DNA from 2 places in the Streptomyces manipurensis genome. Region 2 is predicted to be linked to the other one. Evidence: riboswitches for the same ligand, from Rfam matches in the RefSeq annotation. Region 2 holds a riboswitch; the other holds the start of a gene.

Region 1 (6,535 bases), 2.1 Mb from region 2:
GTCGCGGGCGGCTGGGTCGCCGAGTCCTCCTTCGCCGGGACCTTCACCCTGGAGAAGGAGACGCTGGTCATCTGGATGGTGGTGTACGGCTTCCTGGCGTCGGTGCTGCCGGTGTGGATGCTGCTCGCCCCCCGCGACTACCTGTCCACCTTCATGAAGATCGGCACCATCGCGCTCCTCGCCCTCGGCGTGGTCATCGCGATGCCCACGCTGAAGATGCCCTCGGTCACCGAGTTCGCGGCCCGCGGCGACGGTCCCGTGTTCGCCGGGTCGATGTTCCCCTTCGTCTTCATCACCATCGCGTGCGGCGCCCTCTCCGGCTTCCACGCCCTGGTCTCCTCGGGCACCACCCCGAAGATGATCCAGAAGGAGACGCAGGTCCGCATGATCGGCTACGGCGCCATGCTGACCGAGTCGTTCGTGGCCGTGATGGCGATCATCGCCGCCTGCATCATCGAGCCCGGCCTCTTCTTCGCGGTCAACTCCCCTCCCGGGATCATCGGCACCACGGTCGAGTCCGCCTCCCAGGCCGTGACGAACTTCGGCTTCGCCATCTCCCCCGAGGCGCTCGCCCAGGCCGCCAAGGACGTCGAGGAAGCCAGCCTGCTGTCCCGTACGGGCGGCGCTCCGACCTTCGCACTCGGAATGTCCGAGATCTTCTCCGCCGTGGTGGGCGGAGCGGGCATGAAGGCCTTCTGGTACCACTTCGCGATCATGTTCGAGGCGCTCTTCATCCTCACCACCCTGGACGCGGGCACCCGCGTGGGCCGGTTCATGCTCCAGGACACCCTCGGCAACGTCCACAAGTCCTTCAAGGACGTCAGCTGGAAGCCCGGCGTGTGGTTCGCGAGCGCGATCGTCGTCGGCGGGTGGGGCTACTTCCTGTGGGTCGGCATCAAGGACCCGCTGGGCGGCATCAACCAGCTCTTCCCGCTCTTCGGCATCGCCAACCAGCTGCTCGCCGCGGTCGCCCTGGCCGTCTGCACCACGCTGCTGGTGAAGTCCGGGCGGCTCAAGTGGGCCTGGGTGACGGGGGTCCCGCTGGTGTGGGACGCCACGGTGACCCTCACCGCGAGCTACCAGAAGATCTTCTCGGAGGACGTGAAGGTCGGCTTCTTCGCCCAGCGCGACAAGTACCAGGCCGGGATCGACGCCGACAAGGTCCTGCCGCCGGCGAAGAACATGGACGACATGCACACCGTGGTCACCAACGCCACGGTCGACGGCGTCCTGTGCGCGCTGTTCGCGGTCCTGATCCTGGTGGTCCTCGCGGACGCGGCCCGGACCTGCTGGAAGGCGGTCCGCGATCCGCAGTCGGCGACCCTCTCCGAGGTCCCCTGGACCGAGTCGAAGATCGTCGCGCCGGCCGGGCTGATCGCGACCCCCGAAGAGCGGGCGCAGCTCGCCGCGGTGGGCCCCGAGACGGGCGGCGGACAGGTCAAGGAGCCGGTGGCGTGAGCGGTGTGCGCGGCGCGCTGGCGAAGGTGCGGTTCTACGTACGGGAGTTCTCCGGGGAGGCGGCGTACGACCGGTACGTGGCCCACGCCCGCTCCCACGACCCGCAGGCGGAGGTCCTCACCCGGCGGGCCTTCGAGCGCGCCCGCACGGACGCCCGCGAGGCGGACCCCCGCGAGGGCTTCCGCTGCTGCTGAGCCGCCCCGCCCCGAAGGCCCCGCCGCTGCCCGCGGCGGGGCCTTCGGGCGTGCCGGGCCCGGCCGGCACACCACGGCGTCCTGCACACTCGGACGCATGGACATGGTGATCAGGAGGGCGCTGCCCGCCGACTACGCGGACCTCGGTGGGATCACGGCGCGGGCCTACCTCGCCGACGGGCATCTGGACTTCGGCGAGGACGACGCCTACCTGAACGTGCTGCGCGACGTCGCCGGCCGGGCCGCCCTGGCCGAGGTGCTCGTCGCCGAGGAGGAGGGGCGCCTGCTGGGCGGGGTGACCTTCGCCGCACCCGGCAGCCCGCTCGCCGACATAGCCGGTCCGGACGAGGCCGAGTTCCGGATGCTGGCGGTGGATCACGCCGCGCGGGGCAGGGGAGCCGGGGAGGCGCTCGTACGGGCCTGTGTCGAGCGCGCACGGGCCCTGCCGGGCGTCACGGGGGTGGTGCTCTCCACCCAGCGCAGCATGGCCGGGGCCCACCGGATCTACGCGCGCCTGGGCTTCGTGCGCACGCCGGAGCGGGACTGGGCGCCCGTCGAGGGCCTGACACTCCTCACGTATCGGCTCAAGCTGTAGCCACGCCGACACTACATGTGGGGGTTGCGGCAACGGGCCGCCCCCACATGTATGCTCATGCCTGCTGTCGCCGCAGGGGAATCCGGTGGGAATCCGGAACTGTCCCGCAACGGTATGAAGTGTCCGGCATCCGGACGCCAAGTCCGATGACCTGCCGACGGTGCGCCCGGGTCGACCGAACCGGGTGCCGACACGTCCGGGTCTCGCGGTTGGGCCGGTGGACGCCGTGCGGTGTGCCCGTTCCTGCCACGCCCGCATGCGCGCCCGCGCCCGCCCGCGCACGACCCGGGCCGAGCGAGGGAGAGCTCCCGCCGTGACCATCGCGCCTTCCGCACCGCGCGCCGAGTCCACTTCTGGCGACAACACCGAGGGCCCGGGGGCCACGCTGCTGCGTACCCTCACCGAACTGACGGCGGACCTCCCCGACACCGACCCCGGCCGGGTGGCCGCCGCCGCGCTCCGCGGCCGCAGCTCCGCCGCCGACGAGGCCGAACTGCGGGGGCTCGCCACCGAGGCCGCCGCCGGCCTGATCTCCGAGGACCCTGCGTACTCCCGGCTCGCCGCCCGCCTGCTGACGCTGGCCGTGCGCGACGAGGCCGCGAGCCAGGGCTCCACCTCGTTCTCCGCCTCCGTCGAGGTCGGCCACCGCGAAGGCCTGATCGCCGACCGCACCGCCGAGTTCGTGCGCGCGCACGCGGCCCGCCTGGACGCGCTCGTCGAGCACACCCTCGCCGAGGGCGCGGACGACCGCTTCGGCTTCTTCGGCCTGCGCACCCTGCACAGCCGCTACCTGCTGCGCCACCCGATCACCCGTCAGGTCATCGAGACCCCGCAGTTCTTCATGCTCCGCGTGGCCTGCGGTCTCGCCGCGGACGAGAGCGTCCAGGCCGTCGAGGAAGTGGCCTCGCTCTACCGGCTGATGAGCCGGCTGGACTACCTGCCGTCCTCCCCGACGCTCTTCAACTCCGGCACCCGGCACCCGCAGATGTCCTCCTGCTACCTGCTGGACTCCCCGCTGGACGAGCTCGACTCGATCTACGACCGCTACCACCAGGTCGCGCGCCTGTCGAAGCACGCGGGCGGCATCGGCCTGTCGTACTCCCGCATCCGCGCCCGCGGTTCGCTGATCCGCGGCACCAACGGCCACTCCAACGGCATCGTGCCGTTCCTGAAGACCCTCGACGCCTCCGTGGCCGCGGTCAACCAGGGCGGCCGCCGCAAGGGCGCCGCCGCGGTCTACCTGGAGACCTGGCACGCGGACATCGAGGAGTTCCTGGAGCTCCGCGACAACACCGGCGAGGACCAGCGCCGCACCCACAACCTCAACCTCGCCCACTGGGTGCCGGACGAGTTCATGCGCCGCGTGAACGCCGACGCCGAGTGGTCGCTGTTCTCCCCCGCCGACGTGCCCGAGCTGGTCGACCTGTGGGGCGACGACTTCGACGCCGCCTACCGCAAGGCCGAGGCCGACGGCCTGGCCCGCAAGACCATGCCCGCCCGCGACCTGTACGGCCGGATGATGCGCACCCTCGCGCAGACCGGCCAGGGCTGGATGACCTTCAAGGACGCCTCCAACCGCACGGCGAACCAGACCGCCGAGCCGGGCACCGTCGTCCACTCCTCGAACCTGTGCACCGAGATCATCGAGGTCACCAACGACGGCGAGACGGCCGTCTGCAACCTCGGTTCGGTCAACCTGGGCGCCTTCGTGCTCACGGAGACGGGCGAGATCGACTGGGAGCGCCTCGACGAGACCGTCCGCACGGCCGTCACCTTCCTCGACCGCGTGGTGGACATCAACTTCTACCCGACCGAGCAGGCCGGCCGCTCCAACGCCCGCTGGCGTCCGGTGGGCCTGGGCGCGATGGGCCTCCAGGACGTCTTCTTCAAGCTGAAGCTGCCCTTCGACTCCCCCGAGGCGAAGGCGCTGTCCACCAAGCTCTCCGAGCGCATCATGCTCGCCGCGTACGAGGCCTCCTGCGACCTCGCCGAGCGCAGCGGCCCGCTGCCCGCCTGGGAGCAGACCCGCACCGCCCGCGGTGTGCTGCACCCTGATCACTTCGAGAGCGCGATCGTCGAGCTGAACTGGCCGGAGCGCTGGGATGCGCTGCGCGCCCGCGTCGCCGAGACCGGCATGCGCAACTCCCTGCTCCTGGCGATCGCCCCGACGGCCACGATCGCCTCGATCGCCGGCGTGTACGAGTGCATCGAGCCGCAGGTCTCCAACCTCTTCAAGCGCGAGACCCTGTCGGGCGAGTTCCTCCAGGTGAACGGCTATCTGGTGGAGGAGCTGAAGCAGCTCGGCGTGTGGGACGCGCAGACCCGCGAGGCGCTGCGCGACTCATCCGGCTCGGTTCAGGGCTTCGGCTGGATCCCGGCCGAGGTGCGCGAGCTGTACCGCACGGCGTGGGAGATCCCGCAGCGCGGTCTGATCGACATGGCGGCGGCCCGTACGCCGTTCCTGGACCAGTCGCAGTCGCTGAACCTGTTCCTGGAGACGCCCACCATCGGCAAGCTCAGCTCGATGTACGCGTACGCCTGGAAGCAGGGCCTGAAGACCACGTACTACCTGCGTTCGCGCCCGGCGACGAAGATCGCCCGCGCCGCCCAGGCAGCCACCGCCGCACCGGTGGCCCTCCCGCAGGCCGTCGACGCCGACGCGCTGGCCTGCTCCCTTGAGAACCCCGAGTCCTGCGAGGCCTGCCAGTAATGAGCTCCAACGACCACAAGAACCTCCTGGACCCGGGCTTCGAGCTCACGCTGCGCCCGATGCGCTACCCGGACTTCTACGAGCGCTACCGGGACGCGATCAAGAACACCTGGACGGTGGAGGAGGTCGACCTCCACTCCGACGTCGCGGACCTGGCGAAGCTGACGCCGGCGGAGCAGCACATGATCGGCCGTCTGGTCGCCTTCTTCGCGACGGGCGACTCGATCGTCTCGAACAACCTGGTGCTGACGCTCTACAAGCACATCAACTCCCCGGAGGCGCGCCTGTACCTGTCGCGCCAGCTGTTCGAGGAGGCCGTGCACGTCCAGTTCTACCTGACGCTGCTCGACACCTACCTGCCCGACCCGGACGACCGCGCGGCCGCCTTCGACGCGGTCGAGGAGATCCCCTCCATCCGCGAGAAGGCGCAGTTCTGCTTCAAGTGGATGGACTCGGTCGAGAAGATCGAGCGCCTGGAGACCCAGGCCGACCGCCGCCGCTTCCTGCTGAACCTGATCTGCTTCGCGGCGTGCATCGAGGGCCTGTTCTTCTACGGCGCCTTCGCGTACGTGTACTGGTTCCGCTCGCGCGGTCTGCTGCACGGCCTGGCCACCGGCACCAACTGGGTGTTCCGTGACGAGACCATGCACATGAACTTCGCCTTCGAGGTCGTGGACACGGTCCGCAAGGAGGAGCCCGAGCTCTTCGACGACGCGCTCCAGCAGCAGGTCACCGACATGCTGAAGGAGGCCGTGGAGGCGGAGCTGCAGTTCGGCCGTGACCTGTGCGGCGACGGCCTGCCGGGCATGAACACCGAGTCGATGCGCGAGTACCTGGAGTGCGTCGCGGACCAGCGTCTGGTCCGCCTCGGGTTCGCGCCGGTGTACGGCTCGCAGAACCCGTTCTCGTTCATGGAGCTCCAGGGCGTCCAGGAGCTGACGAACTTCTTCGAGCGCCGCCCGTCGGCCTACCAGGTGGCGGTCGAGGGCACGGTGGACCTGGACGAGGACTTCTAGGGGACCTTGGGCGGACCTTCCGGGGGAGCTTCGAGGAGCCCCCGGGGGCTCGCCCGGGTCCGGGGAGCCGGGATGCGGACGATCCGTGTCCCGGCTTCTCGCGTTCCCGGCCCGCGGTGGTCCCGGAATCAGTGGATGACGGGGCCGAGGTGCCAGCCGCCGCGGCGGCGCGGGGTGGGCGGCATGCCGCCCGAGCGCTGGCGGGGCAGCCAGACGATGCGGGTGGCGACGGCGCGCATCTGGCGGTCGGAGCGCCGGTCGCGCCAGTTGAGGTAGAGGGCCGGCCCGATGAGGAAGGCGGCGAGGGCGAGGACGACGAGGTAGTTCAGGAAGGTGGTCATGTCTCTACTGTCCGCCTGATCGCCCATGATCGACAGTGGCAGTACTGCCACAGAAGACAGAATTACTGCCACACTGTCTCCATGCTGAAAAACGTGGCCGTGGCCCTCGTCGACGGAGTCGCCCCCTTCGAGCTGGGGATCTTCTGCGAGGTGTTCGGAATCGATCGCAGTGACATGGGACTTCCGGTGTACGACTTCGCCGTGTGCGCGGTGGAGGAGGG
Region 2 (6,535 bases):
GTCCGGGGACCGGGCAGTTGACGGTGAGGGCCCAGCACTGGCCGGAGGCGGTGGAGGCCACGTCGTAGAGCGCGTGGTGGTCGAGGCCGAGGCTCTCGGCGAGGACGAAGGCCTCGCTGACGCCGATCATGGAGACGGCGAGGATCATGTTGTTGCAGATCTTCGCGGCCTGGCCGGCACCGGCGGCGCCGCAGTGGACGGCCTTGCTGCCCATGGCGTCGAGCAGGGGCCCGGCGGCGGCGAACTCCGCCTCGCCGCCGCCCACCATGAAGGTGAGCGTGGCGGCTTCCGCGCCCACCACTCCCCCGGACACCGGGGCGTCCAGCGCCCGGTGTCCGGCGTCGGTGACGGCCCGGTGCGCCGCCCGGGCGTCGGCGACGTCGATGGTGGAGCAGTCGACGAACAGGGTCCCGGGCCGGGCCGCGGCCAGGAGCCCCTCCCGGTAGAGGGCGAGGACGTGCCGGCCGGCCGGCAGCATGGTGATCACCACGTCGGCTCCGGCGGCGGCCTCGGCCGCTGACCCGGCGGGCTCGACACCGGTCGTGGCGGCGGCGTCCACCAGGCCGGGCACCAGGTCGTGGCCCCGGACCCGGTGACCGGCCCTGACCAGGCTGGCCGCCATGGGGCCGCCCATGTGTCCGAGCCCGATGAATGCGACGGTGCTGCTCACCAGACGACCTCCTGCGACGAAGCGGCCGCGACGAGCCGCAGCTCGTGCGCGTCGAGCGGGGCGAAGTACCGGTCCACGTCCGCCGGGGTGACGTCTTCCAGCGCGGCCGGGGCCCAGCGCGGATCGCGGTCCTTGTCGATGACCTGGGCACGGATGCCTTCCACCAGGTCGTGCGAGGCGAGTGCCGCGCACGAGACGCGGTACTCCTGTTCCAGCACCTTCTCCAGCGGCCCGAGCCGGCGTGCCCGGCGCAGTGCGGCCAGGGTGACCTTGACGGCCGTCGGGGACTTGGCCGTCAGGGTGTCCGCCGCCGCGGCCGCGGCCGGGACGCCCGCGGCCCGCAGCCGTGCCACGATCCCCTCGGCGGTGTCGGCGGCGTAGCAGTGGTCGATCCACTCGCGGGCGGCGGCAAGGCTCCCGGCCGGCGCCTCCTCCACGTGCCGTTCCAGTACGGCGTGCACGGGGTCCGCGGCCAGCTCCCGGGCCAGCGCCGGCAGCGCGGACGAGGGGACGAAGTGGTCGGCGAGTCCGCACAGCAGCGCGTCGGCCGCGCCGACGGGGGCTCCCGTGAGCGCGAGGTGGGTGCCGAGTTCACCGGGGGCCAGGGCGAGCAGGTAGGTGCCGCCGACGTCGGGCACGAATCCGATGCCGGTCTCCGGCATGGCGACGCGGGAGCGCTCGGTGACCACGCGGACGCTGCCGTGGGCGGACACGCCGACCCCGCCGCCCATGACGATGCCGTCCATGAGGGCGACGTACGGCTTGGGGTAGCGGGCGATCAGGGCGTTGAGCCGGTACTCGTCGCGCCAGAAGCCGGCCGAGGCGGTTCCGCCGGTGCGGGCGTCCTCGTGGATGGCGCGGATGTCCCCGCCCGCGCACAGGCCGCGTTCGCCGGCGCCCCGGAGGACGACCGCCTCGACCGCGGGGTCGTCCGCCCAGGCCGTGAGCGCTTCCTCGATGCGCAGGACCATCGGGTGCGAGAGGGCGTTGAGGGCCTTGGGCCGGTTCAGGGTGAGGTACGCGGCGCGGCCCTCGGTGTGCACGAGGACGTCCTCGTGGGTGTCGTGGTGGTCCACGGGCTTGTCGTGGGTCATCGCAGTGTCTCCGTGAGTCCGCGCGCGACGATGACGCGCATGACCTCGTTGGTGCCTTCCAGGATCTGGTGGACCCGCAGGTCGCGGACGATCTTCTCGATGCCGTACTCGCTGAGGTAGCCGTAGCCGCCGTGCAGCTGGAGGGCCGCGTCGGCGACGGCGTACCCGGTGTCGGTGGCGAAGCGCTTGGCCATCGCGCACAGGCGCGGGGCCAGGGGGTCGGCGCCGTCCAGGGCCTCGGCCGCCTGCCGCACCAGGGCCCGGGCGGCCGCGAGCTCGGTCGCCATGTCGGCCAGCCGGAACTGGAGCGCCTGCGCGTCCAGCAGACGCCCGCCGAACGCCTCCCGGTCGGCGAGGTGGGACAGGCTCCGGTCGAGGGCGCTCTGCGCGCCGCCCAGGGAGCAGGCGGCGATGCCGAGCCGGCCGCCGTTGAGGCCGTTCATGGCGATGCGGAAGCCGTCGCCCTCCGCGCCGAGCCGCCGGCCGGCGGGGACCCGGACGCCGTCGAGGACCACCTGACGGGTGGGCTGGGCGTTCCAGCCCATCTTCCGCTCGTTGGGGCCGAAGGAGACCCCGGGATCATCGCGCTCGACGACGAAGGCGGAGATCCCGCCCGGACCGGGCTCGCCCGTGCGGGCCATGACCACGTAGAGGTCGGAGGCGCCGGCACCGGAGATGAACTGCTTCACCCCGGTCAGGACGTAGTGGTCGCCCTGCCGCTCCGCACGGGTCCGCAGGGCGGCGGCGTCGGAGCCGGCCCCCGGTTCGGTCAGGCAGTAGCTGCCGAGGCTCGCGGCGGAGCAGAGACGCGGCAGCCAGGCGGCGCGCTGGACGTCGTCGCCGTAACGGTCGATCATCCAGGCGACCATGTTGTGGATGGACAGGTATCCGGCGATCGACGGGCAGCCCGTCGCGAGGGTCTCGAAGACGAGCACGCCGTCGCTGCGGCTGAGGCCGGAACCGCCGTGCTCCTCGCGTACGTACACGCCGGCGAGGCCGAGGGAGGCGGCCCGGCGGATGACGTCGAGGGGGAAGTGCTTGTCCTGGTCCCAGGTGACGGCGTGCGGGGCCAGTTGCTCCTGCGCGAAGTCCAGGGTGACCTCGGCGAGGGCGAGCTGGTCCTCGGTGAGGGTGGTGGTCACGGCGCTCATCCCATCGTCGGGATGGTGAAGCTCGCGCCCTCCTTGGCCCCGGAGGGCCAGCGCGAGGTGACGGTCTTGGTACGGGTGTAGAAGCGGATGGAGTCCGGGCCGTGCTGGTTGAGGTCCCCGAAGCCGGACTTCTTCCAGCCGCCGAAGGTGTGGTAAGCGACGGGCACCGGGATGGGTACGTTGACGCCGACCATGCCGGTGTTGACCCGGCGGGTGAACTCGCGGGCGGTGTCCCCGTCCCGCGTGAAGATCGCCACGCCGTTGCCGAAGGGGTGCTCGCTCGGCAGCCGCAGCGCCTCCTCGAAGTCGGCGGCCCGTACGACGCACAGGACGGGACCGAAGATCTCCTCGCGGTAGACGCGCATCTGCGGGGAGACGCGGTCGAAGAGGGTGGCTCCCGCGAAGTAGCCGTTCTCGTGCCCGTCGAGGGTGAACCCGCGGCCGTCGACGACGAGTTCGGCGCCCTCGTTCACGCCGATGTCCACGTACCGGTGCACCCGGTCGAGGGCGTCCCGGCTGACCAGGGGGCCGAAGTCGGCGGCGGGGTCGTCGGACCGGCCGATCCTGAGGGTGGCGATGCGGTCCTTCAGGGCGGCGACGAGACGGTCCGCGGTCTCCTCGCCGACCGGGACGGCCACGGAGATCGCCATGCAGCGCTCGCCCGCCGAGCCGTAGCCGGCGCCGATCAGGGCGTCGACGGCCTGGTCGAGGTCGGCGTCGGGCATCACGATCATGTGGTTCTTGGCTCCGCCGAAGCACTGGGCGCGCTTGCCGTGCGCGGCGGCGGTGGCGTAGATGTGCGCGGCGATCGGAGTGGAGCCGACGAAGCCGAGCGCCTGGACCCGCGGGTCCTCGAGGAGGGTGTCGACGGCCTCCTTGCCCCCGTTGACCACGTTGAGGACGCCCGGCGGCAGACCGGCCTCCAGGAACAGCTCGGCCAGTCGCAGCGGTACGGACGGATCGCGCTCGGAGGGCTTCAGGATGAACGCGTTGCCGCAGGCCAGCGCCGGTGCGGCCTGCCAGAGCGGAATCATGGCCGGGAAGTTGAAGGGGGTGATGCCGACGACGACGCCGAGCGGGCTGCGCAGGGAGTGCACGTCGATGCCGGTGCCCGCGTTGTCGGTGAACTCCCCCTTGAGGAGGTGTGGGATGCCCGCAGCGAACTCCACTACCTCGAGGCCGCGTTGGAGGTCTCCGTGGGCGTCGGCGACGGTCTTGCCGTGCTCGGCGGACAGCAGCCGCGCGAGGCTCTCCCGCTCGCCTTCGACGAGCTGGAGGAAGCGCAGCAGCACCCGGGACCGGCGCTGCGGGTTCCACTGGCCCCAGTCCGCCTGCGCCTCCTCGGCGTTGGCGATGGCCGCCTCGGTGTCGGCGCGCCCGGCCAGCGGGACCCGCGCCTGGACCGTGCCGGTGTTCGGGTCGTACACGTCGGCGAAGAGTCCGGACAGGCCGGTGGTGTGCTTTCCGCCGATGAAATGGGTGAGTTCACGGACCATGGATGCCTGCTCTCGTCAGGTGGGATCCGGGGATGGCACGGCAGACCGGCGGGCCGCACCCCGATGGGGATGCGCCGCCGCGGAACGCCGAGGGAACTACGAGCGCGCGGAATCGGTGTGTGCGCGCTCCGCCGGATCACCAGGGTCGTGGGTACAAACCGGTGCCATGCGTGTCTGCTCCATCCTCGTGGACAACACGGAACAATCCGCGGCCGGTATCCTGACTCCCGGATCCCCGCGCGCCGCCCGCCTTCCCGACAGACCTCGTCAGTGGCGTGTGGATGGCAGCACACTCCCCGGTCACAGTGGCGGGACCGTGCCGGATTCACACCGGCTTCCCTGCACCGCGGACCTTGTGCCACGAACATATAGTTGGACGTCCTAGTAAGTCCAGGGCCATCGCCCGCGCGCCCACGGCCGGTTCACTCACATCGCCCTCCTTCGGGAACCGGCTTCCGGCGCCGCCCACCAGGTCGTACGATGCGTTCTGCTCCGGCCCGTGCGGCGGGGACCGACAATCGAATACCCGCACAACTGGGGGAAGCCGGTGGGAATCCGGCGCTGACCTGCAACCGTGAACGGCGCCCGGCGCCGTGAGTCGGAGTACCCGGGGTGCGATGTGCACCGCTTCCCACTGTCATGGTCTGCAGGACGAAGCCCCCAGCCCGGCCCGGTACTCCGGCGCGCCCTCCGCGAGGGCGCCGCCGCGGGAGTGCGCGAGCGCGGGTCGACGGGCCGCTCCGGCGGACCCGTAGATCCCACCAGGAAGGCACTCCATGCGCCAGACCCTCGCCCGCCGTTCCGCGATCACCACGGTCGCCCTGGCCCTCGCGCTCGTCACCTCCCCGGCCGTGGCCGACGCCCACGCCAAGCCGAACACCAACAAGGCCGTGAAGGTGACCGTCACCGTCCAGGGCCCCGACGGGCAGCTGTTCAAGGGCAAGGTCACCACCAAGGGCCACGACGTCACCACGGCCACCGGCGGGACCCACAAGTGCGACGGGACCAACGGCGGCACCCACGCGTCGAAGGTGCCCACGCCCACCGCCGCCCTCGACGACGCCGCCCGCAAGAAGGGCTTCACCTGGGACGGTGCGTGGTACGCGTCCTTCGACGACTTCTCCGTCGACACGGTCAAGAACGTGAGCGGCGGGGGTTCCGCCTATTGGAGCATCGCCGTGAACGGCACCCCGACCCCCGTCGGCGGCTGCCAGTTCAGGATAAGCGCCGGTGACCAGGTCTCCTTCACCTGGACGTCCTTCTAGAGCCTGCGCCGGAAGGGCATCCCGCCCCGTGAATGATCTTCAATTCACGGGGCGGGGTGATCTCACTCGGCGGCGGCGTCGAGGAGGACCTGTGCCAGCTCGCGCGGCCGGGAGAACATCGGCCAGTGGCCGGTGTCCAGCCTGACCAGCCGCCAGCTCTCGCCGTTCAGCAGCTCGGCCACCTCGTCGTCGGGCTCGGCGTCCTCGGGAGCGGTCCCCGGCATCACGCACAGGACGTACGTCGCCGGAAGTGCGCCGAGCGGCCCCGACAGCACGGCGGGCTCGGTCAGCGTGGCGCCCGGGTGCGGCGTCGAGCCCCGCACGAGGCGTGCGATCTGCTCGTCGGTGAGACCCTCGCCGTCGTAGTGCGCGGCCGGTGGGACCGGCCAGAACCCTCCGCCCCCGGCGATGGCCGCCTCCAGGGCCGCCCCGCCGTCCGGCCGGGCGGAGACGAACGACTCGCCGTCGGCCGGAACGCTCGAGTCGACGAACACCACGCGGGCTAGCCGGTCACCGATCCGCTGTGCGGCCTGGCCCACCGGGATGCCCGAGTAGCTGTGACCCACCAGGACCACGTCACGCAGACCGCCGCGTTCCACCTCGTCGACGATGTCCTGGACGTGCGTCTGCTGCCCCGCCGGTACACCCTGCTTGTCGGCGAGACCGGACAGCGTCAGCGGATGGACGCCGTGGCCTGCCGCGCGCAGATGCGGCACCACCTCGCCCCACGCCGACGCCCCGAGCCGTGCACCTGCGACCAGCACGAAATTCACCATGCCCGCACCGTAGCCGGAGAGCCCGCCGAACCTCCAGGCGTATTTTCGTGAACGCCCTGGTCAGAGGCGCCCAACGCTCCCTC

Evidence for each region. Region 2 has a riboswitch for cobalamin ahead of ACPU2J_RS31540 (CoA-acylating methylmalonate-semialdehyde dehydrogenase). Riboswitches for the same ligand answer to the same signal wherever they lie in the genome.
Region 1: linked by a shared signal. The riboswitch ahead of ACPU2J_RS22705 (ribonucleoside-diphosphate reductase subunit alpha) and the one ahead of ACPU2J_RS31540 (CoA-acylating methylmalonate-semialdehyde dehydrogenase) in region 2 are both predicted to bind cobalamin.

What each region holds. Positions count from the first base shown of each region.
Region 1 is NZ_CP186950.1:4,870,668-4,877,202, reverse strand. It holds gene ACPU2J_RS22720 (carbon starvation CstA family protein) at 1-1,458, shown strand, start outside; gene ACPU2J_RS22715 (YbdD/YjiX family protein) at 1,455-1,652, shown strand; gene ACPU2J_RS22710 (GNAT family N-acetyltransferase) at 1,750-2,247, shown strand; cobalamin riboswitch at 2,299-2,420, shown strand; gene ACPU2J_RS22705 (ribonucleoside-diphosphate reductase subunit alpha) at 2,561-4,957, shown strand; gene ACPU2J_RS22700 (ribonucleotide-diphosphate reductase subunit beta) at 4,957-5,973, shown strand; gene ACPU2J_RS22695 (hypothetical protein) at 6,102-6,314, opposite strand; gene ACPU2J_RS22690 (helix-turn-helix domain-containing protein) at 6,396-6,535, shown strand, end outside.
Region 2 is NZ_CP186950.1:6,932,693-6,939,227, reverse strand. It holds gene mmsB (3-hydroxyisobutyrate dehydrogenase) at 1-670, opposite strand, end outside; gene ACPU2J_RS31550 (enoyl-CoA hydratase/isomerase family protein) at 667-1,764, opposite strand; gene ACPU2J_RS31545 (acyl-CoA dehydrogenase family protein) at 1,761-2,915, opposite strand; gene ACPU2J_RS31540 (CoA-acylating methylmalonate-semialdehyde dehydrogenase) at 2,912-4,411, opposite strand; cobalamin riboswitch at 4,605-4,775, opposite strand; gene ACPU2J_RS31535 (DUF4430 domain-containing protein) at 5,188-5,676, shown strand; gene ACPU2J_RS31530 (alpha/beta fold hydrolase) at 5,739-6,452, opposite strand.